Regions from separate parts of the Nocardia sp. NPDC057440 genome, predicted to be linked through region 2. Evidence: riboswitches for the same ligand, from Rfam matches in the RefSeq annotation. Region 2 holds a riboswitch; each other region holds the start of a gene.
The links. A riboswitch is a leader RNA that binds a small molecule or an ion and turns the genes downstream of it on or off. The one in region 2 is predicted to bind S-adenosylmethionine.
Positions count from the first base shown of each region.

Region 1: it holds a riboswitch for S-adenosylmethionine, as region 2 does, so the genes downstream of both, ACFU4Z_RS30220 (ABC transporter substrate-binding protein) here and ACFU4Z_RS29395 (aminotransferase class V-fold PLP-dependent enzyme) in region 2, are expected to answer to the same signal.
Region 3: it holds a riboswitch for S-adenosylmethionine, as region 2 does, so the genes downstream of both, ACFU4Z_RS04950 (rhodanese-like domain-containing protein) here and ACFU4Z_RS29395 (aminotransferase class V-fold PLP-dependent enzyme) in region 2, are expected to answer to the same signal.

Region 1 covers NZ_JBHVDF010000018.1:143,281-153,398, forward strand. Annotated here, with positions in the region: gene ACFU4Z_RS30200 (ABC transporter permease) at 11-1,012, opposite strand; gene ACFU4Z_RS30205 (ABC transporter substrate-binding protein) at 1,015-2,634, opposite strand; gene ACFU4Z_RS30210 (LLM class flavin-dependent oxidoreductase) at 2,631-3,770, opposite strand; gene ACFU4Z_RS30215 (GNAT family N-acetyltransferase) at 3,767-4,330, opposite strand; partial or broken gene ACFU4Z_RS30220 (ABC transporter substrate-binding protein) at 4,338-4,610, opposite strand; SAM riboswitch class I at 4,868-4,961, opposite strand; gene ACFU4Z_RS30225 (hypothetical protein) at 5,249-5,965, shown strand; gene ACFU4Z_RS30230 (glycosyltransferase) at 6,210-7,382, opposite strand; gene ACFU4Z_RS30235 (LppM family (lipo)protein) at 7,401-8,168, opposite strand; gene ACFU4Z_RS30240 (carotenoid biosynthesis protein) at 8,195-9,130, opposite strand; gene ACFU4Z_RS30245 (phytoene desaturase family protein) at 9,127-10,118, opposite strand, start outside.
Region 2 covers NZ_JBHVDF010000017.1:122,347-132,464, forward strand. Annotated here, with positions in the region: gene ACFU4Z_RS29370 (MarR family winged helix-turn-helix transcriptional regulator) at 1-79, opposite strand, end outside; gene ACFU4Z_RS29375 (crotonase/enoyl-CoA hydratase family protein) at 170-991, opposite strand; gene ACFU4Z_RS29380 (2-oxo-4-hydroxy-4-carboxy-5-ureidoimidazoline decarboxylase) at 950-1,504, shown strand; gene ACFU4Z_RS29385 (YbaK/EbsC family protein) at 1,554-2,027, shown strand; gene ACFU4Z_RS29390 (flavin reductase family protein) at 2,139-2,690, shown strand; gene ACFU4Z_RS29395 (aminotransferase class V-fold PLP-dependent enzyme) at 2,748-4,070, opposite strand; SAM riboswitch class IV at 4,116-4,229, opposite strand; gene ACFU4Z_RS29400 (LysE family translocator) at 4,369-5,013, shown strand; gene ACFU4Z_RS29405 (DHA2 family efflux MFS transporter permease subunit) at 5,015-6,433, opposite strand; gene ACFU4Z_RS29410 (MarR family winged helix-turn-helix transcriptional regulator) at 6,515-6,937, shown strand; gene ACFU4Z_RS29415 (Pls/PosA family non-ribosomal peptide synthetase) at 7,092-10,118, shown strand, end outside.
Region 3 covers NZ_JBHVDF010000002.1:403,722-413,839, reverse strand. Annotated here, with positions in the region: gene fgd (glucose-6-phosphate dehydrogenase (coenzyme-F420)) at 89-1,099, opposite strand; gene ACFU4Z_RS04975 (HAD-IIA family hydrolase) at 1,518-2,273, shown strand; gene ACFU4Z_RS04970 (MarR family winged helix-turn-helix transcriptional regulator) at 2,286-2,741, opposite strand; gene ACFU4Z_RS04965 (type 1 glutamine amidotransferase family protein) at 2,850-3,491, opposite strand; gene ACFU4Z_RS04960 (RpiB/LacA/LacB family sugar-phosphate isomerase) at 3,680-4,126, opposite strand; gene ACFU4Z_RS04955 (O-succinylhomoserine sulfhydrylase) at 4,223-5,437, opposite strand; gene ACFU4Z_RS04950 (rhodanese-like domain-containing protein) at 5,434-5,850, opposite strand; SAM riboswitch class IV at 5,865-5,982, opposite strand; gene ACFU4Z_RS04945 (hypothetical protein) at 6,045-6,500, opposite strand; gene ACFU4Z_RS04940 (FAD-dependent oxidoreductase) at 6,842-8,230, shown strand; gene ACFU4Z_RS04935 (amidohydrolase family protein) at 8,332-9,207, shown strand; gene ACFU4Z_RS04930 (SMI1/KNR4 family protein) at 9,305-9,907, shown strand; gene ACFU4Z_RS04925 (hypothetical protein) at 9,926-10,118, shown strand, end outside.

The sequences.
Region 1 (10,118 bases), on a different contig from region 2:
CGCGGGCAGGTCACGCACGGGCACCCACCTCCTCGGCGGTGGTGATGTCGTCGGTGGTCTCGTTCGGCGCACGACGGGCGCGCCCCGCGATGCGCGGATCCAGCAGCGGATAGAGCAGGTCCACCGCGAGATTGACCGTGACGAAGACGGCCGAGGTCAGCAGCACGATGCCTTGCACGACGGGGATGTCCTGGGCGAGCACGGATGTCTGAGTGAGACGTCCGACGCCGGTGCGGGCGAACACGGTCTCCACCACCACCGAGCCGGCCAGCATGTTGCCGACCAGCACGCCCGCGATGGTGAAGGTCGGCAGCGCCGCCGAGCGCAGCACATGTTTGCGCTGCACCCACCAGCGCGAACCGCCCTTGGCCACGGCCACATCGACGAACGGCTGCCGCCAGGTCGATTCCAGTCCCGTCGCGAGCACCTGGGCGATCACCGCGCCGATCGGGATGGCGAGGGTAATGGCGGGCAGGATGGTTCCTGCGAAGCCGCGGCCACCGAATGCCGGAAAAAGCCGGAACTGGAACGAGAACAGTTGCAGCAGAAGCAGTCCGGTCCAGAAGGTCGGCACCGAGACGCCGAGCGAGGGCAGCGAACGTAGCGCGTTGCGCAGCCAGGGGCGGCGCGAGTAGGTCGCGGCGAAGGCCACCGTGACGCCGCCGACGGTCGCGAAAAGCAGCGCCAGCGACGCCAATCCGAGCGTCGAGGGCAGTGCGTCGCCGATCGCGGCGGTGACCGGTTGGCCGGTCGAGATGGAATGGCCGAGGTCGCCGCGCACCGCGTGCGACAGCGCCGTCCAATACTGCTCCCACAGCGGACGATCCAGCCCATACCTGGCCTGCAGTTCCGCGACCGCGACCTTGTCCACCGCCGTGCCCGAACCGCCCGCGTCGGCGGCGATGGACACCGGGTCGGCGGGCAGGAGGTAGAGCACCACGAACGAGATGGTGAAGGCCGCCCACAGCACACCCACCGCCTGCAGTGCTCGCAGCGTCACGTAGCGCCCCATCACTACCGCCCGCTCAGCCAGGTGTCGAAGAACTGCAGTCGCGCCGAGGCCTCGAACTTCAGATCCTGCACGCTGCCGCCTGCGCCGATGGCCTGCGACAGTTCGACCGTCGGAATCCACAGACCCGAATCGAGCACAGCCTGCTGCGCGGTGCGGATGAGGGCGCTGCGTGCGGCGGCGTCGCCGGTGCTCAACTGTCCGTCGAGGGCGTCGTCCAGCGTCGGGATGCGCTCGCGCACATTGAGATTGCGACTGTCCACGCTGAATGCGGTGCGCAGGATGTCGCCGTCGGCGCGGGTACTGTTGTAGTAGACGCTGTCGTAGTCCTTGGCGTTCTGCCGCGCGGTGTACTCCGCGACCGCAACCAGATCCAGCCGCAGCTCGACGCCGATCTGGCGCAGCTGCTGCTGCACCAGTTCGAGGATCGCCTGATTGCCCGCGAACACCTGGCTGAACAGGACCGAGAAGGCCAGGCGCTCGCCGTTCTTCACCCGGATGCCGTCGCCGCCCGGTGTCCAGCCCGCCTGATCGAGGATGCCACGTGCTCTGGCTTGGTCGAAGGGCAGTGTGGTCGACAGATCCTGATAGCCCGGCGTGGTGCTGGCCAGCGAGCTCGTCGCGGTTTTGAATTGCGGGCCGAGCACGGTGTCGATGAGCTGCTTGCGGTCGATGGCAGGCAGCAGCGCCTGACGGACCGCGGGATCGCGCAGTGGCCCGCGGGTGACATTGGGCTGGAAGCCGAAGGGCACGCCCGGATTCGCGGCGCTCAGCACCCGCCCGCCGGTCGCCTCGATCTGGGGCGCGTCCTGCGGCAGGGCATCGCTGATGGCGTCGAGCTGATTGGAACCGAGACTGCCGGTGCGTAGTCCGGACTCGGGGACGACGGTGAACTCGATCTTGTCGAGGTAGGCCTCGCCGCGGTGCGCGAACACCGCAGAACCCCAGTGGTATCCGGCGCGTTTGGCCAGCGTCGCCGAGGCATCTTGCCGGTAGTTCGCATAGGTGAACGGTCCGCTGCCGACATTGTCGCCCGCGCAGCGTTGTTCGGCGGGCTTCGCGGTGGTGACGTCGGCGAGGATGCCGAGCTGCGCGGTCGAGGTGGCCTGCAGGAATTGGGCATTCGGCTTGCTGAACTCCACGCGGGCGGTGAGCTTGTCCACCGGAGTGGTCGCGACATAGTTGGTGAGGTAGCTCGCGCCGAGCGGTGCCTTCGCCGCGCCCAGCTTGACGACCGAGTCGAAGGTCTTCCGCACCGATTCCGCGGTCAGTGGCGTGCCGTCGCTGAAGGTGACGCCGTCGACGAGGTGGAAGGTGAAGACCTTCGCATCGGGGGTGACCTCCCAGCTCTGCGCAAGCCAGGGCTTCAGTTCGCCGGTCTTCGGATCCTGATCGGTCAGCGAATCCACGATCTGACGGCTGACATACAGCGTCTGGTTGGTGCCCGACTGCGCGGGGTCCGAGCAGGTCGGCGCCACCGACAGGCCGTAGCGCAGCGTGCCGCCCGGCTTGGGCGGCCCCGCGTCGGCGCCGGTCCCTGCCGAATCACTGCCGCAGGCGGCGAGACTCGCGGCCGCGGTGACGGCTGCGGCCACGGCCGCGATTCGATAGCGGGGTCGGATCACTGTGTTACTCCAGATGTTTCGGTGCGGACGAGGTCGCCCTGGGAATCGAGGTCGTAGTCGGTGGTGGGTCGGACGGGATGGTCGATGTCCGTGTTCACGGCCAATGGCCTGCTCCGAATCCGTCTGCGCAGTTCCGGGGCGACCGAGGACTGGAACAGCTCGAGGCTGTCTCGGTGCGCAATCGCGGTGCGTCCGTCGCGATCCGCGGCCAGGTGGGTCACCTCGTGGCCGAAGTGCTCGTGCTGACGGCTGACCTTGTCGATCACCTGCTCCGGGCTGCCGACCAACGCCGAACTGCGGGCGAGGAAGTCCGCGAGGGTCTCGAACACCACCGGCAAACCGAGCTTGCGGGCCAGCGTGAGTCGCGCCTCGAAGATCGGCCGGAACACTTCCGCGGCCTCCTGCGAGGTCTTGGCCACGTGGAATCCGGCGGTACCCGCGCCGACCATGGCATCGGCGGGGTCGTGCCCGTAGAACTCCCACCGCTCCCGGTAGTGGCGCACCAGCTCGGCATAAGGCTCGATGGGATTGGTGACATTCGCCGAGAACAGCGGATCACCGTGGCGCGCGGCCAGTTCCACCGAGTCGCGACTCGTCGCGCTGCCGTGCCAGATGCGGATGCGCGGCTGCCACGGCCGCGGCAGCGCCTTGGCCGCACGGAGTTCGGGCCGGAACCGGCCGGACCATGTCACGCTGTCGCTGGCCCAGAGCTCCCGGAACAGCTTGTAGCCTTCACGATTGCGGTCCCACTGATCGTCGGTGGTGACGTGGAACAGCTCCGCCTGCGCACTGCCGTTGCCCTTGCCGATGATCAGTTCCAGTCTGCCGCCGGAGAGGTTGTCCAGCGTCGAGTAGTCCTCGAAAGCGCGCACCGGATCCAGCAGGCTCAGCGTGGTGACCGCGGTGAACAACGAGATGCGCGAGGTGACCGCGGCGATGTGGCTGAGGATCACCGGCGGTGCGGCCGACAGGAACGGATCCTCGTGCCGCTCGCCGACGGCGAACCCGTCGTAGCCGAGCTCTTCGGCGATGCCCGCCTGCTCGATGACATTGCGCAGTCGCTCCCTGGTGCCGGGCAGCCGCCCGGTTATCGGGTCCGGAACCCGGGTGACCAGGGTGAACAGCAGGAATTTCATGCGTGGGCTCCTACCGGGTCGGAGGCGGGATGTGGGGCGGGCAGGTACTTCTCGAAGGGATGCGGGCCGATCTCGTCCGAGGGGATGTCCGGGTCGTAGAGCGCGGTGTAGCCGTGGTTCAGATACAGGGCGACGGCCTCGGGCTGGCGCGGACCCGTGGTCAGGTAGATGCGGCGGTATCCACGCCGTGCGATCTCGGTCTCCAGCTGTGCGATCACGAAGCGCCCGAGTCCCTGCATGCGGTGCTCACGTGCGGTCCAGATGCGTTTCAGCTCGGCGGTGTCGTCGTCGTAGCGTCGGAAAGCGCCGCCTGCCACGGGCTCGCCGTCGCGGGTGACGACCAGCAGCGCACCGTCCGGCGCCGTGAATTCCGCGGCCGGGTATTCGCGCAGCGAGTCGTGCACCGCACCGACGGTCCGGCCGTAGCGCGTGCTGTATTCGACGGCGAGCTCGGCGAGCAGGGGCGTGGCCAACGGATCGTCCTGAGCGACCGCGTGCACACGCAGCTCGGGTGGTGGTGCCGGGGAGAGTCGCCGATTCGAGGAAAATCGCTGTGTCATCGGGCTGTCACGACTTCTTCGGCGGGCCGGGCGGGTTGATCCGCGAGCTGGTCACCGTTTCGGTCTTCAGCCCCCACCGGTCGATGACCTGCTGGTAGGTGCCCGACTGGATGGCGTGGTCGATGGCCTTGTGCACCGCCCCGATCAGCCCGTTGTCCTTCTTGGTGAGCACGCCGATCTCGCCCTGCAGCGCCTCGCCCGCGCCGGAGAAGGTGGCCACGATCTTGGTCTGATCCGCGGTTGCCGCGTGGTAGATCGCGGTGGGGTTGGGTCCGAGCCACGTCCTCGGTCGCGGTGGTTACGGGCGCACCGCCGACGGCAGCGGCTGCGCTGGATGCGATGGACGCACTCATATCGAGGTCCTTCGAAGAAACGAACGAGACCGGCCCCTCATCAGGCGGTCACATCACCCGGCCAGTGACGGGTGCGCGATCTGGCGGCGCGGTCAGTCGCGACAGCTCGCGGCGGTGCGGCGGCACTGGTCGGCATGGCGGCGGCCCCAACGGGTGCTGTGTTGCTCGGTGATCATGTCGGTTTCCTCCATCGTTCCCGGCGGAAGCACCCGCACCCGGCGAGCGGGGGGTTGCTGCGACGTCGACGAGCCAGGTCTCTCGGTCGCTCTGGATGGTGCGGCCCGCGGCGAGCGCGGGCCGTCGAGGGTCTAGCCGAAATAGCATGCGAAGCAGGGGCACTCCAGAACAAGGTTAGGAATCAGCGTGAGCACAGCCCTTGTCCGAGAGGGCCGGTTCCCGCGATCATTGAGCCCGTCGCCATGAGCAGCGCCCACCTCATGGATCCGAAATCGCGGATCGCGAGGGCGTGCGGCGCGCCAGAAAATTGCTAACTTGAAGATTCCCTGCTTAGCGAGTTTGCCGGAGTACCCTGACCTCGATCGTGCCGACGATGAGGAGGTCCGAAGTGACCGTTGTGCGCCGTCTGACCACGCTGACCGCCATCGCGACGAGTACGGCCGCGCTGGCCCTTGCCGGCCCTGCCACCGCTTTCGGCGCTCCGGCGGCTCCCGCCCCGGCTGTCGCCGCTGAGCGCCCCGGTCTCGCCCGGACAGCCGCACCCACCGATCTGTTCGGCGCGTATCAATCGGCGCTCGAAGCGCTGCGCGCCGTCGGCATGGACCCCTTCCTGTATCCCACCGCCGCGGCGTTCTGCTCCGACTCCGGCACCCTCGGCCTGGTCCCCGCCGTCGCGGGCGCTATTCCCGGCCCGTGGCCCAAGACCACGGTGACCATCCCCGGCCTCGACCTCACCGCCGTGAAAGCGGGCCAGACCATGTTCACCTTCGTGCCCTACGGCGTCGCCCCGGACACCTCGACCGTGTCGGGCATGCGCGTCGCGTGGATGAACCTGCGCAACGGGCGCAGCGGCTTCACCTCGATGGGCCCGCTCTCCGACGTCTTCCGCGCCATGGTCCCCGCCGAAGTCCCGGCGGAAATCCGCCCCCTCGCCGAACGCGCGATCCAGGACTTCTTCTTCGCCGCACTCCCGGTCGGCGGCGTCCGCGCCGTCCCGGTCGACACCGGCTCGGGAACCGTGCTCGCCGCCGTCTTCGGTACCGTCCAGAACAACGGCCACTCCTGCTTCTTCCTCCCGACCATCGGTATTAGCGCGGTCCCATAGCCCGGTCGCCCCCGACAATCTCGTCCGGCTTCAACGGGCTCAGGAGCCCGAGACAACACCCTTGCGCGCCCGACGGCAGCCGCACCCGGTGTCGATCCGCACACCCCGTGTCGCAACCGGGCACCCGGTGTAATGGTTGTCCGGGTCCGGGTCCGGGTCCGGGTCCGGGTCCGGCACGGGGTAGGGGACGGGGTCAGGAGTAAGCGCGCTCCGGGGTCCTATGTGGCGGACGCGGGCAGGCAGGTCAGGGAGGGAGCGGGCGGTCTTTCCAGCGCAGGGCGCCGCGTCGATGCCTGCTGCGGGACCGCGCCCACAGGCCGAGATATACGCCGATGGACAGTGGATGTGCAAGTGCCGCGAGGACATCCGTGGCTGTGATGGGGCCGCCGACCTCGGTGGAACGAGACAGTAGGCGGCCTGCTACCGCAGCGGAGTAGCCGAGCAGGCCTGCGCGACGGATCACCCCGCTACCTGCGACCGCGGCCAGCGGCGGAACCCAATAGGCCAGCGCGGCAATGGCTCCGACGGCCGCACCGGCGCCTGCGGAGCCGCCGTAGGCGGACCACAGCCAGCGGGTGTAGCCCGCTTCGAGTTCGGCGGCGTCGCAGTACATTCTGGTCTCCACCTGCCGCCCTGCCGCGACGAGTGCGGTGCGGAAACCGTTGCGGCGCAGGACTCGGGCGATGCCCAGGTCCTCGGTGGGACTGGCCGCCACCGCGCCATGGCCGCCGATGGCTCGGTAGGCGGCGGTGTCGAAGACGAGGAATTGCCCACAGGCCACCGCTGTCGAGGGTCTGCTGCTGCGGTTGGCCATCGAGATCGGCAGCGTGGACGCCCACGACCAGCACAGCAGCGGTTGCACCACGGCTTCCGCCGCCGACCCGGTTCGCTGCCTCGGCCACGGCGACAGCAGTGCGACACCCCGGTGGTGGAACTCGGCCGCCGCCGCGGCGATCGCCTGTGGCGCCAGCCGGACATCGGCATCGAGAAATATCAGCGTTGGTGCGTCGACATGCGCGGCCAGCCGCGCACATGCCGCCGCCTTGCCCGTCCAGCCGGGACCGGGCTCGATCTTGTTGCGCAGCACCATGAATCGCTCGTCGCCTGCTATCGCGTGGAGGGCCGCAGCGTAGGTGTCATCAGTGGAGGCGTCATCGAGGATCAGCACCCGCAATCGGAGGACTCCGGCCTGTGCCCGCAGATCGCCGATCAGCGCGGGGAGTCGCATGGCCTCGTTGCGAGCGGGAATGCAGACGGTGATCGGCGCGGCGGCGGGCGCGGCGACATCGGGCAGTCGGCGTACCGTTGCCCGGTTGGCGAGCGCGATCGCGCTGCCGAGCAGCGCGATCCCGGTGCCGATACAGGTCAGCGCCAGTGCCGCGGGATGGCGTTCGGCATCGGCGGTCGGTCGAGTCACGAGCTCGGCGTCACTGGCTCAGCGGCGCTGTCGCGGCCGCCACAAGCTGCTGAACGAGAAGCCCTCCGGCGCGCCTGGCGGCGCGGGGTTGCGGTTCATGAAGGCCAGTGCGGCGACGATCGCGGCGACGGCAAGGGTGATGCCGCCGACGATGCCCGCCCATCCTGCGAAGGAGCGGGTGTTCGGGTCGGCGTAGCTGACCTCGGCGCGCAGCGTGGACACATCACCGGCAGGCAGCTTCCACGACACGGTGGAATCGTCTTCACGGTTGCCATTGGTCTTGGCGACGCGCGACGGGAACGCCACCGTGAACTGCACGTCCGAGCCGTGCGGCGGAACGGATTTCAGGTCGACCCTGCCGGTGAGGCTGACCAGGTCGCCGGTGCGCTGGAACTGCAGGTTGAACATGCCCTGCGTCTGTTCGGACAGACCGCCGAGCTGGGAGACCTCGCCGAAGGACAGATCCTCGAAGAACACCTTGCTGCCTACATACCCGTCCTGGTTGTAGGGCTGCACCCGCACCTTCGCCGCCAAAGAGTCGGGCGACTTCAGCTGCGGGCCCTTGTCGTTGGGGTCGACCGGGACGACCGCGGCGACGATCCGTCCCGATACCCGGTCATTGGACGACACACCCATCGACACCTGCACGCGCAGGCAGCCGGCGAGCACAGGCGCCAGCAATGCCGCCAGCAGGACTGCCGCCGCGATCCGGACCCCTGAGCGGGGTGAGCGCGGCGACGGTAGAACCGGAGCATCTGGCGGCGTGGTGAGAGGACTCGGCTGCACGGGTCACATCGTGCCAGGCGATCGGTTCAGATGGCCACGCGACGGGCGGAACCGTCCCCGTTGTGTCGCCCTCGGGACCGACGCAGCCGCACTACCAGCGGTACGCCGAGAAGCCCGAGCCCGATCCCGCCGTAACAGGCTGAGGCGGGCAGACCCAAGAACACCGCGTGTGCGAGTGCGGACCCCAGCCACGTCCACAGGAAAACAACGATCGGGACAGTGATGTTCGACCGCGACTGCCGCACGTCGCGCGCGGCGCGTTCCCAACCGGTCAGCGCCACGGCCATCAGCAGCGCCACCGCGAACCAGCCCAGATAATTGGTATACGGAATCCCGGCGAGCCCTGGCAGCCCCGAATCGATATCGCACCAGCTCCACTGCCCATCGGCCACCATCTGCGGATCCAGAAACAGGTCCCACGCCACCGCACCCACCGCCGTCAACCCGATCCGGCCGACTGCCCGGCGCGCCAAGAAACCGGCCACCACCCACACCGGATACAGCCCGCCGGTCCACGCCAGTGCCACCGCCACCGGCACTCCGGCCACGGCAGGACCGAGCCTGCCGTCCGCGTAGTCATAACAGCCGAACGGGAAGCCCGTTGTGGTGCCGATGATCTCGGCAACCAGCCCCGACCCCGACACGATCACCAGAAATCCGGCGGCATATCTCGGTCCTCGAGTCATCCCGGCATGGACCAGCGCGGTGGCCGCCGAAAGCGACACCACCACGAGGGTCACCTGATCGCGGGCGACCCCAGTGGTCAGCGGATAGGCGATCTGCGCGAGGACCAACAGCAGCGCCGCGAGTGCGGGAATCAGGTCTCGCGGCCGTGGCGCAACAATGGTCGTGTCGGCGGATCCCGTCGCGAGTCGCCGCAGGAGCGTCGCGGCACGACGCCCCGGGCCGCCTGGATCGGCCACTGGTCGACGCCCCGCGTTCGGCCGAGTGGGGTCGGTCATCGTCTGCGGAGTAGGGGGAATCGATTCCGGCGCTGGTCGCGCAGGACGAGCTGCGCGGCACTGCGCCCGCTCGCGCCGGAAACACCGCCGCCGGGATGGGTCGATGCGCCGGTCAGATACAGCCCCGGTGCGTCCGGCACCCTCTGACCCGAGAGTTCGGGCAGTGGTCGCCACAGCATCATCTGATCCAGCGACATTTCGACGTGCATCACATTTCCGCCGCGCAGGCCCATCTCGCGCTCGAGGTCGACCGGTGTCTGCACATGGCGCCGCAGCACCGACTCGGCGAAACCCGGTGCGTAGGACTCGACCTCGGCGATGATGCGGTCGGCCTCGTGGTCGGCGTGCTCGGCCCAGTCGGTGCCGTCGGCGAGTTCGTAAGGGTGCCATTGGGCCCACAGTGAAAGCTGGTGTTCCCCGGGGGCGGCGATGGTCGGGTCGAGTGCGCTGAAGCTCATCGCGAGCACGACGGGGCGTGGTGGCAGGTCGCCCGCGAGCGCGGCGCCGTGCGCCCGCCGCAGTTGTCGCCGATCGGACACCAGCAATTGCAAGCCGTGCGCGGACTCTTCGGTCGAGCTGCCGGGATACTTCGGCAGCGATCGGGTCGCCAGCCGCACCACCATCCCGATGCCGGGCCCGACCCGGATGCGGCGCTGCCAGTCGTCGAGCACGGCGGGGTCGTATCCGCCTTCCCGCAGCAGGTCCAGGGTGGTCAGCACATGGGTGCCCGCGATCACGGTGTCCGCATGCAGGATTCGACCGGATGCGGTGCGCACGCGCCAGCCGTCGCCCACGTGTTCCAGCGCCGTGACCGCATCGCCCGCAGACACATCGCCGCCGTCGGCGCGCAAGCGCGCGACGAGCGCGGCGGACAGCGCACCACTGCCGCCGACGGCGCGGCCGGGCGGCAGCGTGTGCATGAGCGCGGCGAAGCCGACCATGGGCGCGGTGCCCGGCTCCGACATCGGCGGACCCGACTGCGCGCCGA
Region 2 (10,118 bases):
CCGCGACCCGGTCGCGGTGCCGCTGCAGCCGGGTGAGCTGGATCGCGATCGTTTCGACCGACTGATCGTCAGCGTCCACTCCGGCCTACCTTTACTTGCGTAAATCAATTAGTTGCGTGATGCAAGTATGTAGACGAGCCCGCGGCCATGGCAAGCGTTTTACCGGCCTTTACCGGCCCTTGAACTCCGGTGCCCGCTTCTCGAACACCGCCTGAATGGCCTCGGTGAGGTCCTCCGAGGGCAGGAATGCGGAGTTCCACGCGGACACATAGCGCAGCCCGGCGGCCACCTGATCCTTGGTCCGCTGCTCGAGCACGTCCTTCGCGCCCTGCACCACCAGCGGCGGGTTCGCCGCGATCTCGCGTGCCGTGGCGTGCGCCGCGTCGAGCACCGCGTCCTGATCGGCGAACACGTCGTTGACGAGGCCGATCTTCTCGGCACGCGCGGCGTCGATGTCCTTGCCGGTGAAAGCGAGCTCGCGCAGGTGCCCCTCACCGATGATGCCGGGCAGCCGGTGCAGCGATCCGATATCGGCGACGATCGCCACCTTCGCCTCGCGCAGGCTGAACTTCGCCTCCGCGCTCGCGTAGCGGATATCGACGGCGGCGATCAGGTCGAGCCCGCCGCCGATGCACCAACCCGACACCGCGGCGATGACCGGCTTGCGGCAGTCCGCCACCGCGGTCACCGCGGCTTGCATCCGGCGCACCTCGTAGAGGAAATCGGTCCGCGGCGCGGCGAAGGCCTTATCCGCCAACACCGAACCGAACGTCCCCGCCATCGCGGCCAGGTCCAGACCGTAGGAGAAGTGCTTGCCGGAACCGGTGAGCACGATCGCGCGCACCTCAGGGTCTTCGTCCAGGCCACGGAAGACCTCCGGCAGCTCACGCCAGAAATCCGGGCCCATCGCATTGCCCTTGCCAGGACCGGTCAGCGTCACCTGCGCGACGTGGTCCTTGGTTTCGACGGTGAAAGCCTGCCAATCAGTCATTTGTACAGCGTATCGAGCCGGACGCAGACCAAGACTCCGGATCCCGGAAATGCCGGCGCCAGGCCGCGGCGCATAGCGAACATCGCATGTAAATGCTGTGCAAAGAACGGTGCGCCGCGCTGGTTATCGCCCGACGCCGGCTCCATGATTGACACCGATCAGCAAACTTGCTCACCGGGCTCGGAGGTCATCGTGCTGATGCATCAAGGAATCGGTCTCGACCGCTTCAATACGATCAGTCGCGGCCGCGCCGTTCATGCCCTGTTCGAATGCTGCTGCAATGTCACATGGGCAGCCACGATCGCCGACGCTCGTCCGTTCCCGGATCGGGACGCACTGCTGGCCAAGGTGGATGTCGAGCTGCTGGCGCTCTCCCAGCCCGATCTTGATCGCGCCTTCGACGCGGTTGTCCACGAACAGTTCTCGCAGCGCGTCGTCACCGAGCTCGCACGGATCACCCGGGCGCACATCGACACCATGCTCGGGCCCTCCGACGGATACCCGGACTACTGACTGATTCACTCGCCCGGCGTACCGCCCGCAATCGCTCTACCCTTGTTTCATGCGCAGGTCCCTACCACCGGTCGCATGCCGGGTCGCGGACACATTGATCGCGCGCGGCCATCACGGTGTGATCGTCACGCAGCCCGCACCGACACCCACCCCCGCCGATGCCGCGCGGGCACTGGGCGTCGACGTGGGGGCCATCACGAAATCACTCGTGTTCCTACTCGACGAAGACCCGGTGCTGCTGCTGGTTTCCGGCGCGCATCAGGTCGATCTGCGCAACACCGGCGAGCGGCTCGAGGGCACCCTGACCCGCGCCCCCGCCGCGATGGTGCGGGAGGTCACCGGCCAGCCGATCGGCGGCATCGCTCCGGTCGGCCACCCCACCAACCTGCCGACCTGGGTCGATACCGCACTCTCCGAGCATCGCGAGCTGTGGGCCGCGGGCGGTCATCCGGACACCGTATTCCGCACGTCTTTTCGCGAACTGGTGCGGATCACCGCCGGACTTCCGATCGACGTGGACTGAATCTCGACCAGCGGCGATCACCCCACGCGAGCAGAGCGGCAGCCGGTGCGAACATCAATCGAACAACGACGTCGGCGCCCACCACCCTCGAACCGGGCGTAGCTTCGTCATGTGACCGAAGCACAACGGCCCGCCACGAATTTCCGGATTCCCGACGATCTGAGCGGCATCACCGCCGAGCAATACCGCGCCTCTATGCGCCACTATCCCGCGGGCGTCACGGTCGTCACGCTCTGCTCCGAGAACGGCCCGGTCGGCTTCACCGCGACATCCTTCGCGTCTTTGTCGCTGAAACCCCCGCTGGTCTCCTTCAACATCGCACACACTTCCTCGAGCATCGCCGCCCTGCTGAAGGCCGATTCGGTGGTCATCCACTTCCTCGGTGAACACCAGCACCACCTGGCCCAGCGCTTCGCGCGCGCCGCGGAGGAACGTTTCACCGACCGCTCGCTGTGGACCACCCTCGACACCGGCGAGCCGGTCCTGCACGGCACCCCCATCTGGGTCCGCGCCGTCATCCAACAGCTCATCCCCATCGGCGACCACACCCTCGCCGTCGGCCTGGTCACCCGCGTCCACGACAACACCGATGAAAAACCGGCCGCCGCGCCGCTGCTCTATTACAACGGCCGCTACCACCGCCCGAGCGCCCTCGGCGAATGAGCCCGGTTACCCGGCCTCCCGCGCGCTGAGGGTCGCGGACAACCACACAAAGACCGGTCAGCCGATGCTGCAGGGTGCGGCGCCGCCGGTGGTATCGAGGCTGGTGAAAGGGCGGGTTTCGGGGGTGGGGTTCCAGAGGCCATCGGTGGCGGCGTAGTTCCAGGTGGCGCCGGATTCGACGAGGGTGGCGACGGCGTCGACGAGGCGGTCGACGTCGGCGGAGCTGGTGCCGAGGCCGATGCTGGCGCGCAGTGCGCCGTCGAGACCGAGGCGGGCCAGTAGCGGGTGAGCGCAGAAGCGGCCGTCGCGGATGCCGATGCCGTGTTCGGCGGAGAGATAGGCGGCGACGTGGCCGGGGGCGAAGCCGTCCAGGGTGAAGGCGACGATGCCGACGGTGTCGGGGCTGTCGTCCCAGATGCGCAGCAGGTCGACGCCGGGGATGGCGGAAAGGCCGACGCGGAGTCGGTCGGCGAGCAGACGTTCGTGGGTGGCGAGGGTTTCGGGATCGATCGCACAGAGCGCCTCACAGGCGGCGGCGAGCGCGGCCGCACCGAGGACGTTCGGGGAGCCTGCTTCGTGCCGCTGCGGCGCGGGGGCCCAGTCGGCGCCCGTGGTGGTGACCTCGCGCACCGCGCCACCGCCTGCCAGGTACGGATCGGCGGCATCCAGCCAATCGCGGCGCCCGACCAGCACACCCGCGCCGTACGGCGCGTACAGCTTGTGCCCGGAGCAGGCGAGGTAGTCGATGCCGCTGTCGCGCAGGCTGATTCGGCGATGCGGAGCCAGCTGCGCGGCGTCGACCAGGATGCGCGCGCCGCACTGGTGTGCGATGGTGGCCAGCCGCTCCAACGGCAGCACCTCGCCGGTGACGTTGGAAGCCCCGGTGACCGCGAGCAGCGCGGCGGGCTTGCTGCACAGTTCGGCGATCAGCAGCCGGATAGTCTCGGCCACAGTGTCCGCGGCCCGAACTACGCGGCGGCCATTGCGCGTCCACGCCAGGAAGTTGGCGTGGTGCTCGATATCCAGCACCACGGTGTCGCCGGGCACGCACGCGGCGAGCAGGTTCAGCGCGTCGGTGGTATTGCGAGTGAACACCACCACTTGGTCGTCGTCGGCATCGAGGAACCTGGACACCGAACCGCGAGCCGCCTCGTAGCACTCGGTGGAGATCCGCGAGGCGTAGCCCGCACCGCGGTGCACGCTCGCGTAGAACGGCAACAGCTGCTGCACCCGGTCGGTGACCTGCGCCAATGCCGGTGCGCTCGCGGCGTAGTCGAAGTTCGCGTAGGTGGTCGTTCCGCCCTGGACGAGCGGCACAAGGAGGTCGCCGCCGGAAACCCGGGCGAGGGCGGCACAGGTCTGATCCACAACAACAGTCATCACGAAATCCCGTCGGTCATGGGACCCGGAACCAAGGGGTGTACGAGTCCGCGCTTGCCGCGCCCGGTCGGGCGGCGGCCAGGTCGTCACCTGGAGCACCCCACCGCGGAGGAGGGTTGCCGACCAGCTAGCCAGGGCTTGATGCTGGTACTCATGACCTGCACCGAGATTGGCAGACCGCACCGGCCGCTGTCAACCGGAATCGAAAACACGACGCCCGCGGCCAAGGCCCGGCGAGCATGGTCTCGGCCGGTCGAAACCGGTTGCGCGATGTCGTGATGTGCGGTCCCATCGGTGGGTGACGCTTTCCCTGCTGCTCAGTTTCGTCGGCCTGTGCGTACTGCTGTCGATCACGCCCGGCCCCGATTCGTTCCTGGTGCTGCGCTTCTCGATGGTGGACGCGCGACCCGGGATCGCGGCGGCGCTCGGGTCGGCGCTCGGCGGCATCGTGTGGGCCGTTGTGGTCGCGGCGGGCGTCGCCGCCCTGCTGGAGCAGTCGGCGACGGCCTATCGCGCGCTCAAGATCGTCGGCGGAATCTACTTGGTGTACTTGGGAGTTCGTGCGCTGATCGATCACCGGCGACAGCGGCGTGCCGCCCTCGACCCGACCGAAGCGGTTACCGCGCAGGCGAATTCCGGTTCCCCCGCATCGATTCGCTCGGCATTCGCCGCAGGGCTGGTGTCGTGCATGTTCAACCCGAAGGTCGGCCTGTTCTACCTGGCCGTGCTGCCCCAGTTCCTCACCGATGTCACCTTCGCCAACACCCTCGCCCTCGGCGCGGTCGAATCGAGCATCGCCGCGGTGGAGATGGTGCTGCTCGCGATCGCCGCCTCGCGCGCCGTGGCGATACTGCGCAAGCCGAAGGTCCGCGATCGCCTGGAGCAGGCGAGCGCGGCCGTCCTCGCGGCCCTCGGCATCGGCACCGCGGCCTCCGCCGCCTAGGTCACCCTTTTTCCTTGCGCCACAGCAGGATCGAGGCAACGAGCGCGACAGCTCCCACCCCGGTGAGCCACCAGAACGACCGCTGGAAACTCACATCGACGGACGCACCCGCCGCGGCCGTGCGGTAGAGGACGACCGCCATCAACGCCGCACCGACAGCGCCGCCCACCCGCTGCAAGATATTCACGAACGACGCGGCATCCGGGAGCTGCTCGCGACCCACCGCCGCATAGGCCGCCGCCACGACGGGCACTCCGGTCAGCCCCGCCGCCATACCCCTGACCAGCAATAACGCCTGCACCAGCACGGAATTCAACGAGGCGTCCGACAGTGCGAACGGCACTGTGGTCGCGATGATCAGCGCATTGCCCGCCACCGCCACGACACCACCGCCGTAGCGGTCGGTCAGCCGTCCCGCGACAGGCAGCGCGACGATGCCGCCGAGACCGAACGTGAGCAGCGACAGCCCCGTCGCGATCAACCCTTTGCCATGCAGTAACTGGAAGTACAAGGGCAGCAACAGCATCGTCCCGAACATCGCCACGCCGGCGAAGAAGTTGGCCACGTTCGCGGTAGCGAAGATCGTAGTGCGGAACAAGCCGATATCGAGGACCTTCGGCCCGCGGCCGCGTACCGAGCGCAGCACGAAGCCACCGAGCGCCACCGCACCGGCCAGCACGGGAACCCACACCGACACCGCCGAAAGCCGGCCTCGGCTGCCGAATTCGCCGAGCCCGTAGACCAGTAGCGACAGCCCGGTCCCGATCAGCACGAACCCCGCGACATCGAATGGCTCGCCGCGGCCGCGCACGTCCTCGCGCGGCAGCACGCGCCGTGCGAGGACGAATGCCACCGCGCCGAACGGAATATTGATCAGGAACAGCCATTCCCACGACAGCTGAGCAAGCAGCACGCCACCGATGGTCGGCCCGATCGCGGGTGCGGCGACCACGGCGATCCCGACCACGCTCATCACCCGCCCCAGCCGCTGTGGGCCCGCGGCGCGGCCGATCAACGTCTGCCCGGCGGGCACCAGCAGCCCGGCGGCCAAACCCTGCGTGACGCGCAGCGCGATAAGCCAGCCGATACTCGGAGCAAGCGCGCAGAGACCGGAGACGACCGTGAAGGCGACCAAAGCGCCGAGCCACACCCGGTCGGTCCCCACTCGCCGACCGAGCCACCCGCACAGCGGCAACGTGACCGCGAGCGCGAGCAGGTAGGCGCTGGCGATCCACTGCGCGCTGTCCAGCGAAGCGCCGAGATCGCGCGCGATCACGTTGAGCCCGATATTCACCAGCGAGGTGTCCAGCATGCTCATCACCGCGCCGAAGACGACGACACCGGCCACCCGCCACACCTGTGCGGTGATCGGTTCCAGTGCGGTTCGACCCGCGGTGACCGCGTTCCGAGTGTCCGTCATAGCCCTCCCCAAATCTGTTGAGTTTGTAGATTGCGGAGATTATCAACAATCTAGTCAGTCAACAATGGGTAGAATTCCGGGATGTCCGCCGACTCCGCGCGCCCGCCCGGCCTGCTGCGTTTCCCGACGTATGTGTTCGGCAAGCTGAATCGGGCGCTCAAGACCGAGATCGGCTCGTCACTGCGCGATCAGTGGGTACTTGTCCATCTGGAAGACAACGACGAACTCAGCCAGCAGCAGGTATCGGACGCGCTGCACATCGATCGCAGCGAGGTCGTCCGGATGATCGACGGATTGGAGCAGGCGGGGTTCGTGATCCGCACGCGCGATCCGGACGACCGCCGCAAATACCGCCTATCCATCACCCAGGCCGGACGAGCCGAGCGCCGCCGCACCGACGAGCTGATCGAGCAGGCCACCGCCACGGTCCTGCGCCGCCTCGACGACGAGGAGCGCAACACCCTGCATCGCCTGGCGTTGAAAGCCCTCGGATACGACGACTGAGCAGACCAACCACCCGGTTCGTTGAACGACGTAAATCCAGTACCGCAGGTACCGTGGACTGTTGGTCACCATGGCGTTTGCCGATTGGTAACCCTCTTGTGAAACAACACTCGTGAAGCGCTAGGCAGGTCTATGAGAGGTGGGGCAGGACGTGATGCTGCAGCCGCAGGTCGACGCCGTTGCGGGCGAGGACCCGATCGCATCGGATCCGCTCCTGCGCGCCGGACTCGCTCCGCAGGTCAGGACCCTTGTCGACATCTTGACCAGCACCACCGCCGCCCACCCCAACGCCGCCGCCATCGACGACGGCGCCGTGGTCCTCAGCTACACCGAGCTACGCGCCGAGATCGAGACCGGAGTCGCCCGGCTGATCGCGGCCGGCGTGCGGCCGGGCGACCGAGTCGGCGTGCGGATGTCATCGGGCACACATGAGCTTTACGTCACTATCCTGGCCATCCTGCACGCGGGCGCCGCCTACGTTCCGGTCGATGCCGACGACCCCGACGAACGCGCCAGGTTGGTCTTCGGCGAAGCGAAGGTCACCGCGATCGTGACCGGGGCGGGCATCAAGACAACCAAGGAAGGAGCCGAACGGATCGCGGCGGGAGCCGACTCGACCGCCGCCGACACTGCCGATGACTCGCTCCTGCGCCCCACCCCCGCCGACGACGCCTGGATCATCTTCACCTCCGGTTCCACCGGCACCCCGAAAGGTGTCGCGGTAACCCACCGCAACGCCGCCGCATTCGTCGACGCCGAGGCGCGACTGTTCCTGCAGGACACCCCGATCGGACCGGGTGACCGGGTGCTCGCCGGGCTCTCGGTCGCGTTCGACGCCTCCTGCGAGGAAATGTGGCTGGCCTGGCGCAACGGCGCCTGCCTCGTACCTGCGCCACGCGCCCTGGTTCGCACCGGCGCCGACCTCGGCCCCTGGCTGGTGCGCCGGGAAATCAGCATCGTCTCCACGGTGCCCACCCTGGCGGCGACCTGGCCCGCCGAGGCGCTCGACCCGGTCCGGCTGCTGATCTTCGGCGGCGAAGCGGTGCCGCCGGAACTCGCTGAACGCCTTGCCGGAAGCGAAGATTCCGACCGCGAGGTGTGGAATACCTACGGCCCCACCGAAGCAACGGTCGTCGCCTGCGCGGCACTGCTGGACGGAAGTTTCCCGGTGCGGATCGGGCTCCCGCTGGACGGCTGGGATCTCACCGTCGTCGACGGAGACGGAAATCCGGTGGACGAGGGCGAATCCGGCGAACTGGTGATCGGCGGGGTCGGTTTGGCCCGCTACCTCGATCCGGTGAAGGACGCCGAGAAATACGCCCCGCTGCCGTCGGTGGGCTGGGGCCGCGCCTACCGCAGCGGTGACCTGGTCCGCAACGACCGCGCGGGCTTGGTCTTCCTCGGCCGCGCCGACGACCAGATCAAACTGGGCGGCCGCCGCATCGAGCTCGGTGAGATCGACAACGCGCTGCAGCACCTGCCCGGCGTGACCGGAGCCGCCGCGGCGATCCGAACCACCAAGGCGGGCAACAAGATCCTGGTCGGCTATCTAACCGGCACCGTGGCCGACTTCGACCTCTCCGCCGCCAGAGCTGTACTCGCAGAACAACTCCCGGCGCCACTGGTGCCACGCCTCGCCGTGGTCTCCGAACTGCCCACCCGCACCTCGGGCAAGGTCGACCGCGACGCACTGCCATGGCCGCTGCCGAACGACACCGACACCCCGAGCCACGATCTCACCGCCACCGAGCAATGGGTCGCCGGCTTGTGGGATGCGATCCTCGGCGCCGCGGTCACCAGCCCCGATACCGATTTCTTCGACGTCGGCGGCGGCTCACTCGCTGCCGCGCAACTGGTCACCGCGCTGCGCGAACGCTACCCGCGCATCGCGGTCGCCGATCTCTACGACCATCCCCGCCTCGGCGCGCTCGCCGAATTGCTGGACGAGACCGCGCCGACGGCCGCCACCGAAAAGCGTGTCGTGCGTCCGACTCCGCTGCGCGCCCAAGGGATCCAGGTGCTCGCGACCGTTCCGCTGTCGACCCTGACGGGCATGCAGTGGCTCACCTGGCTGGCGATCGTCGGGAACATCGCGGGCTGGTCCGGCTCACTGCCGTGGCTGCCCCACCTGTCCTGGTGGTGGACCCTTGCCGCGTTCCTGCTCTTCATCTCCCCGCCCGGCCGCATGGTCATGTGCGCGACCGGGGCCCGCATGCTGCTGCGCGGAGTATCGCCCGGCAACTACCCGCGCGGCGGATCGGTGCACCTGCGCCTGTGGGCAGCGGTCCGGCTGTCGGAGGCCAGCGGGGCCGAAAGCCTGTCCGGCGCACCGTGGATGGTGCCCTTCGCGCGCGCACTCGGCGCGAAGATCGGCAAAGGCGTCGACCTGCACACCCTGCCCCCTGTGACCGGAATGCTCGCACTCGGCGACGGCTGCAGCGTGGAACCCGAGGTCGACCTGTCCGGATACTGGATCGACGGCGATGTGGTGCGCATCGGACCCATCGTCATCGGTCCGGGCGCGGTGATCGGTGCGCGGTCGATCCTGCTGCCCGGCAGCAAAATCGGCAAGAACGCGGAGATCGCACCGGGCTCCGCGGTATCGGGCAAGGTCAAGGCGGAACAAGAGTGGGCGGGCTCGCCCGCGACGAAGGTCGGCAAGGCCCAGCACCGCTGGCCCGACCACACCCCCGCACGGGCCGCGCACTGGATCGCGATCTTCGGCGTGACCTCGATGGCGCTGGCCGCCATGCCGATTCTCGGACTTGCCGCGGGCGGCGCGTTCATCGCCTGGTTCATCCGCGATGCCCGCACCCTGGCAGGCGCGCTCGGCCGCGGCTTCGCCATCCTGCCCGTCGGCACGCTGCTGAGTCTCAGCGTGTACGCGGTGACAACGCTGGTCGCGGTGCGGCTGCTCAGCATCGGGCTCGTCGAAGGCCATCACCCCGTGCGCAGCCGCGTCGGCTGGCAGGCCTGGGCCACCGAGCGATTGCTGGATTCGGCGCGCAACTTCCTGTTCCCGCTGTACGCCAGCCTGCTCACCCCGGTGTGGCTGCGCCTGCTCGGCGCGAAGGTCGGCAAGAGCGTCGAGGCGTCGACGGTACTGCTACTGCCGAAATTCACCACCGTCGCCGACGGTGCTTTCCTCGCTGACGACACCATGATCGCCAGCTACGAACTC
Region 3 (10,118 bases), on a different contig from region 2:
ACTGGGAATACCCGCTAGAACACACACCGCGGGTGATGGGACATGGCCGCGGCGACTCTCACAAGCGCCGCGTGGCCATGTTCGATTGTCAGCCGAGTGCGCGCAGGCGGGGTGCCAGGTCGCGCTGGAAGAGGTCGAGGAAGCGGCGCTGGTCGTGGCCGGGAGCGTGGAAGACCAGGTGGTTGAGGCCCGCGTCCAGGTAGGGCTTGATGAGGTCGACGGCCTGGTCAGGGTCGCTCGCGACGATCCAGCGCTTGGCGATCTGATCGATGGGGAGGGCGTCGGCGGCGGCCTCCATTTCGATCGGGTCGGTGATGCTGTGCTTCTGCTCGGGGGTCAGCGACAGCGGGGCCCAGAAGCGGGTGTTCTCCAGGGCCAGTTCGGGATCGGTGTCGTAGGAGATCTTGATCTCGATCATCCGGTCGATGTCGTCGACGGTGCGGCCTGCCTTCGCGGCGCCCTCGGCGACGGCGGGCATCAGCTTCTCGGTGTAGAGATCCATGCCCTTGCCCGAGGTGCAGATGAAACCGTCACCGGCGCGGCCCGCGTACCGGGCTACCAATGGACCGCCCGCGGCGATGTAGACCGGGATGCCGCTCTTGGGGACGTCGTAGATCGAGGCGCCGACGGTGCGGTAGTACTGACCGTCGAAGTCGGTGCGCTCGCCGGTCCACAGTGCGCGCATCAAGTCGACCGATTCGCGCAGGCGGGCGAAACGCTCCTTGAATTCCGGCCATTCGCCGGTGAACCCGGTGGCGATCTCGTTGAGCGCCTCACCGGAGCCGACGCCGAGCATGATCCGGTCCGGATACAGACAGCCCATGGTGGCGAAGGCCTGCGCGATCACCGCGGGGTTGTAGCGAAAGGTCGGGGTGAGCACCGAGGTGCCGAGCTGGATGCGCTCGGTGCGCTCGCCGACCGCGGCCATCCAGGCCAGCGAGAACGGCGCGTGCCCGCCCTTGTGCCGCCACGGCTGGAAGTGGTCGCTCACGGTGGCGCTGTCGAGCCCGTGTTCCTCGGCGAGCACCGCGATCTCGACCAACTCCCGAGGTCCGAACTGCTCTGCCGATGCCTTGTACCCGAGCTTGAGCTCACCCATGTGCGCCACTCCTATCGCTTAGCTGCCACGGTTCGTGTGCGGGCGTTCCCGCACCCCGTTTCGGCCGTATCAACGCTTCATCGTGTCGCGATAGTCCGCGTCGCGGCGCAACGCCGCACGACGGTCCTCCGCGTTTCAGACGGCCTTCCTCGACCATAGTCAGCGACTCGCCATGGTGTGTGCAGGGTCGCACCGAGTCGATCGTTTCGCCACGATCACCCGCACTAGGCGGCTGCTTCGCCTTCGCTCAGCCCGGCGCACAAGCGGCTGCATCGCCTTCACTCAGCCCAGCGCGAGCGGCTGCATCGCCTTCGCTCAGGGCGGCGCTGGCCGGCGACGGACTTCGTCCGGCTGCGCCATGGTGGACAATTGACCGGTGACCGCCATTGACGAGCCCATCCTGTCCTACCTCACCGACATGGACGGCGTGCTGGTGCACGAAGACCACATGATCCCGGGCGCGGACAAGTTCTTGGCAGAGCTGCGGTCCAACGACATCCCGTTCCTCGTGCTCACCAACAACTCGATCCGTACCCCGCGTGACCTGCAGGCCCGGCTACGCCACACCGGATTGGACATCCCGGAGGAGGCCATCTGGACCTCCGCCCTCGCCACCGCCACCTTCCTCAATGACCAGCGCCCGAACGGAACCGCCTATGTCGTCGGCGAATCCGGGCTCACCACGGCGCTGCACGAGATCGGCTACGTGCTGACCGACAGCGATCCCGACTATGTCGTGCTCGGCGAGACCCGCACGTACTCCTTCGAGGCGATCACCACCGCGATTCGCCTGGTCGAGCGCGGCGCACGCTTCATCGCGACCAACCCGGACGCCACCGGCCCGTCCCGCGACGGTCTACTGCCCGCGACCGGCTCGGTCGCCGCTCTGATAACCCGCGCGACAGGCAAGGAGCCGTACTACGTCGGCAAGCCGAACTCGCTGATGATGCGGTCGGCCCTGCGCCGCATCGGCGCGCACTCCCAGTCCACCGTGATGATCGGCGACCGAATGGACACCGACGTCATCTCCGGACTCGAGGCGGGTATGCGAACCATCCTCGTCACTACCGGCATCTCCACCCGCGCCTCGGTTGAGCAATACCCCTACCGCCCGACCCTGGTCGTCGACTCCGTCGCCGACCTCCTCGGCCGCACCAGCACACCTTTCGAATAGACCCCACCGACCTCAGGTTTCGTCGGTGGCGATGGCGTCGAGGGCGGCGGACAGTGTGGTCAACGCGTCCACCATGCCGGCGAATTGTTCGGAACCGAGTTCGGCCGCCAGACGCTGAGCGATGACGGCGTGCTGCGGGTTGATGCGCTCGATGGCGTCGTGGCCCGCTTCGGTCATCGCGACCAGTTTCGCGCGGCGGTGGGCGGGGTTCGGGCGATATTCGGCGAGTCCCTTGGCCACCAAGAGATCCGCGATGCGCTGCACGCTCTGGCGGGTAATGCCCATCGCTCTGGCGATGCCCGCCACCGGAAGCGGTTCGCGCAGCACCGCCCCGAGCACCTGCCACCAGGCCGCCGTAATGCCCGCGGGCTCGGCGAGTTCCTCTGCGATCGTGAGGAATTGGCCGTTGAGCCGGAACGAGGTGATGGCGGCGGTGCTGAAGAGTTCCTGTTCGGGGGTGTCACTCATGCCGAGCAGTCCCCCTGTGCCGCACGGCTTTCGGTGCCGGGCATGCCGCCTCCTCGTGATGGATCGTCGGTGGTCCGACCGTTCGATCGGACCACCGTGGATTGTCCCTCAGTGGGAGGCTCCCGCCATCTGCGCCTCGTACTCGGCGAGGACGGCATAACCTGCCGGATCGCTGTGCGCATAGAGCCGGTACCAGCCGTCGAGCACGTGCGGCTCGTACACACCGAGCCTGCCCAGCACCTCGCGGGCGAATTCGAAGGGCGCGGTCCCGCTCGCGGTGATCAGATCGCCGTCGGTCACCGCAGGCTCGTTCACGTAGCGGTCGCCGCCCGAATAGCCGGTGTAGGCAAGGAATTCCGCAACATTGCTGGTGTGTGCGCGAGTGTCGAGCAGACCCTCCTGCGCCAGCCCGAAGGTGGCGCCACAGATGCCGGCGACCGGTACACCCGCATCGAGGAACGCCTTGGCCAGGCGAGCGAACGGGGCAAGTTCGCCCGTAACCCAAGTATCCGCGCCGGGCAGGATCAGCATCGCGCTGTCAGCGGGGGCGAGTTCGGCGATCGCCACATCCGGCACGATCCGCATCCCACCCATCGTGGTGATCGGATCCGTGGTCAAGCCGACCGTCTTGACCTGGAACTTTCCTGGCTCTTTGTGCCAGGTGTGCTTGTTGATGTGCGCAGTGGCAGCACCGACCTCCCAGTCGGCGAGAGTGTCGAAAACGGCCATGTGAACTGTCTGCGTAATCATGACAGTATCCTGTCATATTTGACAGAATACTGTCAATTCCGCAATCGAAGTCGCTCCCGAGCGCAGCTCATTCGACCGCTCGAGACCCGCACGGGCACACCGCGACACCATGGGGTTCAGGTGCTCGCCAGACCGGAAAAGGGTGCACGACCTGCGGATCGGCAAAGGAACGGGCAGACCCGGTTCGCTCAGCGTGCGCGCTCGAGCTTCGAGAGGTGCGCGATATTGGCTCGATCATCCGAGTCCGCGCTCGGCTCCGTCACGAACCAGGCGTCGAGGATCTCCGTCAGCAGGGCACCCGAGGTCGTGCGCAGGCTCAGCGCCAGGACATTCGCGTCATTCCACTTGCGCGCACCGGCCGCGGTGACGGCATCACCGCACAGCGCGGCCCGGATACCGGCCACCTTGTTCGCGGCGATCGAGGCACCGGTTCCGGTCCAGCAGCAGACGATGCCCTGCTCGGCTCGCCCCTCGGCGACATCACGCGCGGCCGCCGCACTGGCCCAGGCCCAGTCGTCGCGCTCCATCTCGGAAAGCGCCCCGTGCGCGAGCGTCTCCAGCCCGCGCCGATGCAGCTCCTCGATCAGTTCCTTCGCCACTCCCACACGCTCGTCCGCTGCCACCGAGATCCGCATACGTCCAGGGTAGGCACGCGGCGCCGCCGCGGGTCGCCGAACGGGACATCGCTGTGCTCGTTACTCGACGATGTCCCGCTCGCGGCGCGGGACGCACTAGCTGAGCGCGTGGTCCAGGTCGTCGAGAAGGTCTTCTACGTCCTCGAGGCCCACCGAGATACGGACGACGCCGTCGGTGAGACCGATGGTCGCGCGACCTTCCGGGCCCATCGCGCGGTGGGTGGTGGTGGCCGGGTGGGTGATGAGGGTCTTGGAGTCGCCGAGGTTGTTGGAGATGTCGACGATGCGCAGGCGGTTGAGCACCTCGAAGGCACGCTTCTTGCCTTCATCCGCAGGCGCGTTCAGCTCGAAGGTGACCACCGTGCCGCCGCCGCTCATCTGGCTCACGGCCAGCGCGTGCTGCGGATGTGATTCCAGGAAGGGGTATTTCACCCAGCCGACGGACTTGTTGCCCTCGAGGAACTGAGCGACGCGCAGCGCGGATTCGGTGGAATGACGCACCCGCAGCGGCATCGTCTCCAAGCCCTTGAGCAGGGTCCACGCATTGAACGGGCTCAATGCGGGGCCGGTGTGGCGCATCAGATTCTTCACCGGGCCGTCGATGTAGTCCTGCGGACCGAGAATCGCGCCGCCGAGCACCCGGCCCTGGCCGTCGATGTGCTTGGTGCCGGAATACACCAGGACGTCGGCGCCGAGTTCGAAGCCGCGCTGCAGCAGCGGTGTGGCGAAGACGTTGTCCAGCACCACTTTCGCGCCCGCGGCGTGGGCGAGTTCGGTGACCCGGCGCACGTCCACCAGCGTCTGCATCGGGTTGGCAGGCGTCTCGAAGAACACCGCCTGGGTGGGCACCGAGAGTGCCTGCTCCCACTGATCGAGGTCGTCGCCGTCGACGAAGACGGTTTCGATTCCCCAGCGCGGCAGAATCTCGTTGCACACCACGAAGCAGGAGCCGAACAGGCTGCGCGCGGCGACAAGCCGGTCACCGGCGCCGAGTAGCGCGCCGAGCGCGGTGAAGACGGCGGACATGCCGCTCGCCGTGGCGAAGCAGGCTTCGGCGCCGTCCATCAGCCGCAGCCGCTCCTCGAACATGGCGACCGTCGGGTTGCCGTAGCGGGAGTAGACGAAATGTTCGACATCGCCGGTGAACGCGGCCTCAGCGGCCTCGGCGCTCTCGTAGACGAAGCCGGAGGTCAGATACAGCGCTTCGGCCGTCTCCTCGAACCCCGAGCGCCGCAAGCCACCGCGCACGCCGAGGGTCGCCGGGCCGACGCCATCGGGCAGCGGCTTGTCGAAGGAGCCGCCGGTGATCACGACTGCCGCCACGGGAGGCCGATGGCGCGCCAGCCGGAGCCGCCACGATGACCGGTCGCGTCGAGGCCGCCCTCGAAGCCATCCAGCACGTTGTAGGACGGTCCGATCCCGACCCCGGTCGCGGTGTTCGCGGCATGCGCGGAACGCTGGCCGGAGCGACACAGGAACACGACGGGGGCCTCCGGGTCGCGGCCGTCGAGCGCCTGGGTCAGCTGCTCGACGAACGCGCCATTGCGGGTGCCGGTGCCGTCGACCCACTCGATCAGCACCGTCGGGCGCTCGATCGATGTGGTGTCGGGAACTCCGACGAAGCGCCATTCGCCTTCGGTGCGCACGTCCACCAGGACGGCTTCCGGGTTGTCCCGCAGTAATTCCCACGCCTGCTGCGGGGTGATGTCACCGGCATAACTCATGTGGACCTCCTGTGAATCCGCTCTTGCCGCACCTTGGTTTCGGGTGCGCGGCCAGGTCGTCACCCGGAGCACCCCGCCGCGGAGGAGGGTTGCCGACCAGCAAGCCGGGGCTTGACGCTGATTCTCATGACCTGGTTCTGAGATTGCCTGGGCGGGGGTCACCCTGTCAAACCCCAGTTCACGACGTGGGACGGTCAACCGCAGATGAGCCAGCCGTCGCCCGATCGCGTCAGATTCCAGGTCGCCGTGGCTGCCTTGCCATTGACCTCGGTGGTGACTGTCGCCTTCGCCCGGTCACCGTCGACCATCGGATTCTCGATTTTTGTTATCTCGACGGTCTTTCCGGTTTCGAGGCCACCGAGCTGCGCGGCCAGCGACGACTTGCCCTCGTCGAATCCATCGCACGCCACACCCGGCGGCGGCGTGAGGTCGCTGTGGCCGCGAGCGTCGGCGTAGTTGCGGACCGCCGCCGCGATGCGGTCCGCTTCTGTGACATTTTTCTCAGCCGGTGACAGCAACCCGCCGAGCACGATCCCGACGACCACGATGACCGCCACCACCGCCGCCGCGATGAACGGCCACGGGGTGCGGGAGTCGGTCTGGTCGACCTCGATTACATCGTCGCCGTCGGTGCCTCGCTGATCGGTCATGTCCACGATGATCCCTGGTCGGCGGGGTTATCGAGCGCCCGCCCCCGAACTCGACGACACGCCGCGGAGGATCTCGTGCGCACAGCGGTTACCCCGGAGCACACCGTGGGTAAGCAACGAGAGGCAGGCCGTCCTGGCCGCGGGCCGGTCACCGCACCGGCGCGGGCTGCCGGGCGGACCACCGATAGAATCGCGAGACTGCGGCCTGCTGTCATAGCTGATATGACAGCGAGTCGGCACCAGTGTCCGCACATCAGGTGCAACCACAGCGGCGCGTCGAGTTAGCCTAGGCTAAGACCGACGCCATTAATTGTTTTCGACCTTAAGGGTGCGCGTAAGAGATGACCGAACAGAGTGCAGCGACCCGCCCGCTCCGCATCGCGATCGTGGGCGCAGGGCCGGCCGGCATCTACGCCGCCGACGCATTGATGAAGTCCGATGCCGAAGTGTCGATCGATTTGTTCGAGCGCATGCCTGCTCCGTTCGGGCTGATCCGCTACGGCGTCGCGCCCGACCATCCGCGCATCAAGGGCATCATCACCGCCCTGCACAAGGTGCTCGACAAGCCACAGGTGCGCCTGCTCGGCAACATCGACTACGGCACCGACATCACTCTCGACGACCTGCGCACCTTCTATGACGCGGTCATCTTCTCCACCGGCGCCAACGCCGACCGCGCCCTGGACATCCCCGGCATCGGTCTCGACGGCAGTTACGGCGCGGCGGACTTCGTGTCCTGGTACGACGGACACCCCGATGTGCCGCGCACCTGGCCGCTGGAGGCCGAGAAGGTCGCCGTCCTCGGTGTCGGCAACGTGGCGCTCGACGTGGCGCGGGTGCTCGCCAAGACCGGCGACGAACTGCTGCCCACCGAGATACCGCCGAACGTTCACGCTGGACTGAAAGCCAACAAGGCGGTCGAGGTCCACGTGTTCGGCCGCCGCGGCCCCGCGCAGGCGAAGTTCACCCCGCTGGAGCTGCGCGAGCTGGACCACTCCCCGACCATCGAGGTCATCGTCGATCCCGAAGACATCGACTACGACGAGGGCTCCGAGGCCGCGCGCAGGCACTCCAAGCAGGTCGACATGATCGCCAACACCCTCGAGCAGTGGGCCATCCGCGACGCGGGCAACCGTCCGCACAAGCTGTTCCTGCACTTCTTCGAGTCCCCTTCGGAGATCATCGGCGAGAACGGCCAGGTCGTCGGCTTGCGCACCGAGCGAACCCAGCTCGATGGCACCGGAAACGTCAAGGGCACCGGCGTGTACCGGGACTGGGACGTCCAGGCCGTCTACCGCGCGGTCGGCTACCTGTCGCAGAACCTCACCAACCTGCCCTTCGACGATCAAGCGGGCACCGTGCCCAACGAGGCCGGTCGCGTGATCGGTGACGAGAACGCGGACGGCGCCGACCGCTACCTGCCCGCCACCTACGTCACCGGCTGGATCAAGCGTGGCCCCGTCGGCCTCATCGGCCACACCAAGGGCGACGCCAACGAAACCGTGGCCTGCCTGCTCGACGACAGCGCGAACTTCACCCCGGCCGCCCAGCCGGAGCTGGACGCGGTGACCGCGTTCCTGGAGAGCAAGGGCATCCCGTTCACCACCTGGCAGGGCTGGTACCGCCTGGACGCGCACGAGCGCGCCCTCGGCGAGCCGGAGGGTCGCGAGCGCGTCAAGGTCGTCGAGCGTGAGGACATGCTGCGTGCCAGCGAGCCGCACAAGGTCTGAGCGGCGCATGGTGTGATCGCACCGGATCCGTCCGTGCGTGGAGCGGAAGTACTGTCACGTCTACGGCAGCGAAAACTCCGGCACTGAGGCATTCTGTACAAGTGTTCGATGCCCATGTCCATATCTTCGACCCGCGGTTCCCGCTGGCCGAGAACGAGGGTTACCTGCCCGACCCGTTCACCATCGCCGACTATCGAAAGCGCATGTCGCGCTTCGATATCGGCGGTGGTGCCGTGGTCAGCGGCTCTTTCCAAGGCAGCGATCAGACCTATCTCAAGGCGGCACTCGCCGAATTGGGCGAGGGCTGGGTCGGGGTGACCCGCCTCGATCTCGACGCCACCGACGACGAGATCATCGAACTGGACAAGATCGGCGTACGCGCGCTGCGCTTCAACCTCAAACGCGCCGCCGCCGACATCACCGGCATGACCCTGCAGGCACTGCGCGCCCACGAGTTGGCAGGCTGGCATGTCGAGGTCTACATCGACGGCCAGATGCTCGGCTCGCTGCAGCCCGTCATCTCCAAACTGCCCGCCTTGTCCATCGACCATCTCGGCATGTCCGACGAGGGCCTGCCCTACCTGCTCGACCTGGTCGACCGCGGCGCCCGTGTGAAGGCAACGGGTTTCGGCCGCGTCGCCATGAATGTCGCCAACACGGTGCGCCGGATTCACGCGGTGAACCCCGAAGCCCTCATGTTCGGCTCCGACCTGCCCGGCACCCGCGCAGGCCGCCCGTTCAAGGACTCGGATGTGGACCTGATCTGCGACGTCGTCGGCACCGACATGTTCAAGGTCCTCGAAGACAACGCCCGCGCCTTCTACCGGCTCCCGGCCCGGGTCCGCGCGCTCCCCGGCGATCCCAACCCGACCACTCCCCTGTTCCGCGCCGAACAGCCGACTTTGCCGTTGCGCCGCGACGAACTCCCGAAACTCGAAGCGGTGGCGGACACGATCCCGTTTCCGGCGATCGAATAGCGGCGTCAGTTTCCTCAGCGGAGAGCCCAGCTGACGCACTCAGCGCTTCCCACCTACGGAAGTTATCGAAATCTATTGTGCCCCTAGTATTTCGGCCGTGGCGAAGTTCGAGGAAGTCATCACATCCTTCTGGCAAGACCCGATCGAGGACAACCATGTGGCGTTGACCGATGCGGCGATCCGAGACGCCGAGGAAAAACTCGGTGTGCGACTTCCCGCCTCGCTGCTGCGCCTGCTCCGGGTGCGCAACGGCGGCCACGTCGCCGCCCACTGGGACGCCTTTCCGGTCGAGGGTTCATCGTGGTCGGAGCACTACGCGTGCTTCGACTACCTCGAAGGCATCCTCGACGAGGATGATTCCCCCACGATCCTGGACACGCCGTACCTGGTGCGGGAGTGGGAACTTCCCTCACCGGTCGTGCTCCTGCACGGCGACGGGCACTGGTGGGTCGCGCTGGACTATCGTGCCTGCGGCCCGACAGGCGAACCATCGGTCGTGGAAATCGACTCCGATGGGCCGGACGTCGTCTTTCTCGCACCTGATTTCGAGTCGTTCGTCGAGGAGCTGACCTCGTCCGAGAGGTTTTTGGTAGATGATCAGCTCGCAGTAGCGACCGTCGACGCACCGGCCGCTGGAATTCACGTTGGAACTCGAACTCCGAAAATTGAACTCCCAGATCGAATCCCACGCACAGAGTGACCACCAGGAGATTTGCGAGTGACAAGCAGCCCCACCCCAGATCACCCGGCGCGATCCGAACCCCGGAAGGACCTGGTGGAGCGTGCGGCACCCCTACTTCCCACAGGCAGTGAAATCCGGCAGGTGTTCATCTGTCAGACCGCGCCGAACTTCGGCTTCTTCCTCATCACGTATCTCACTGGTCTGACGATCTTCTGGAACAAATACCGTT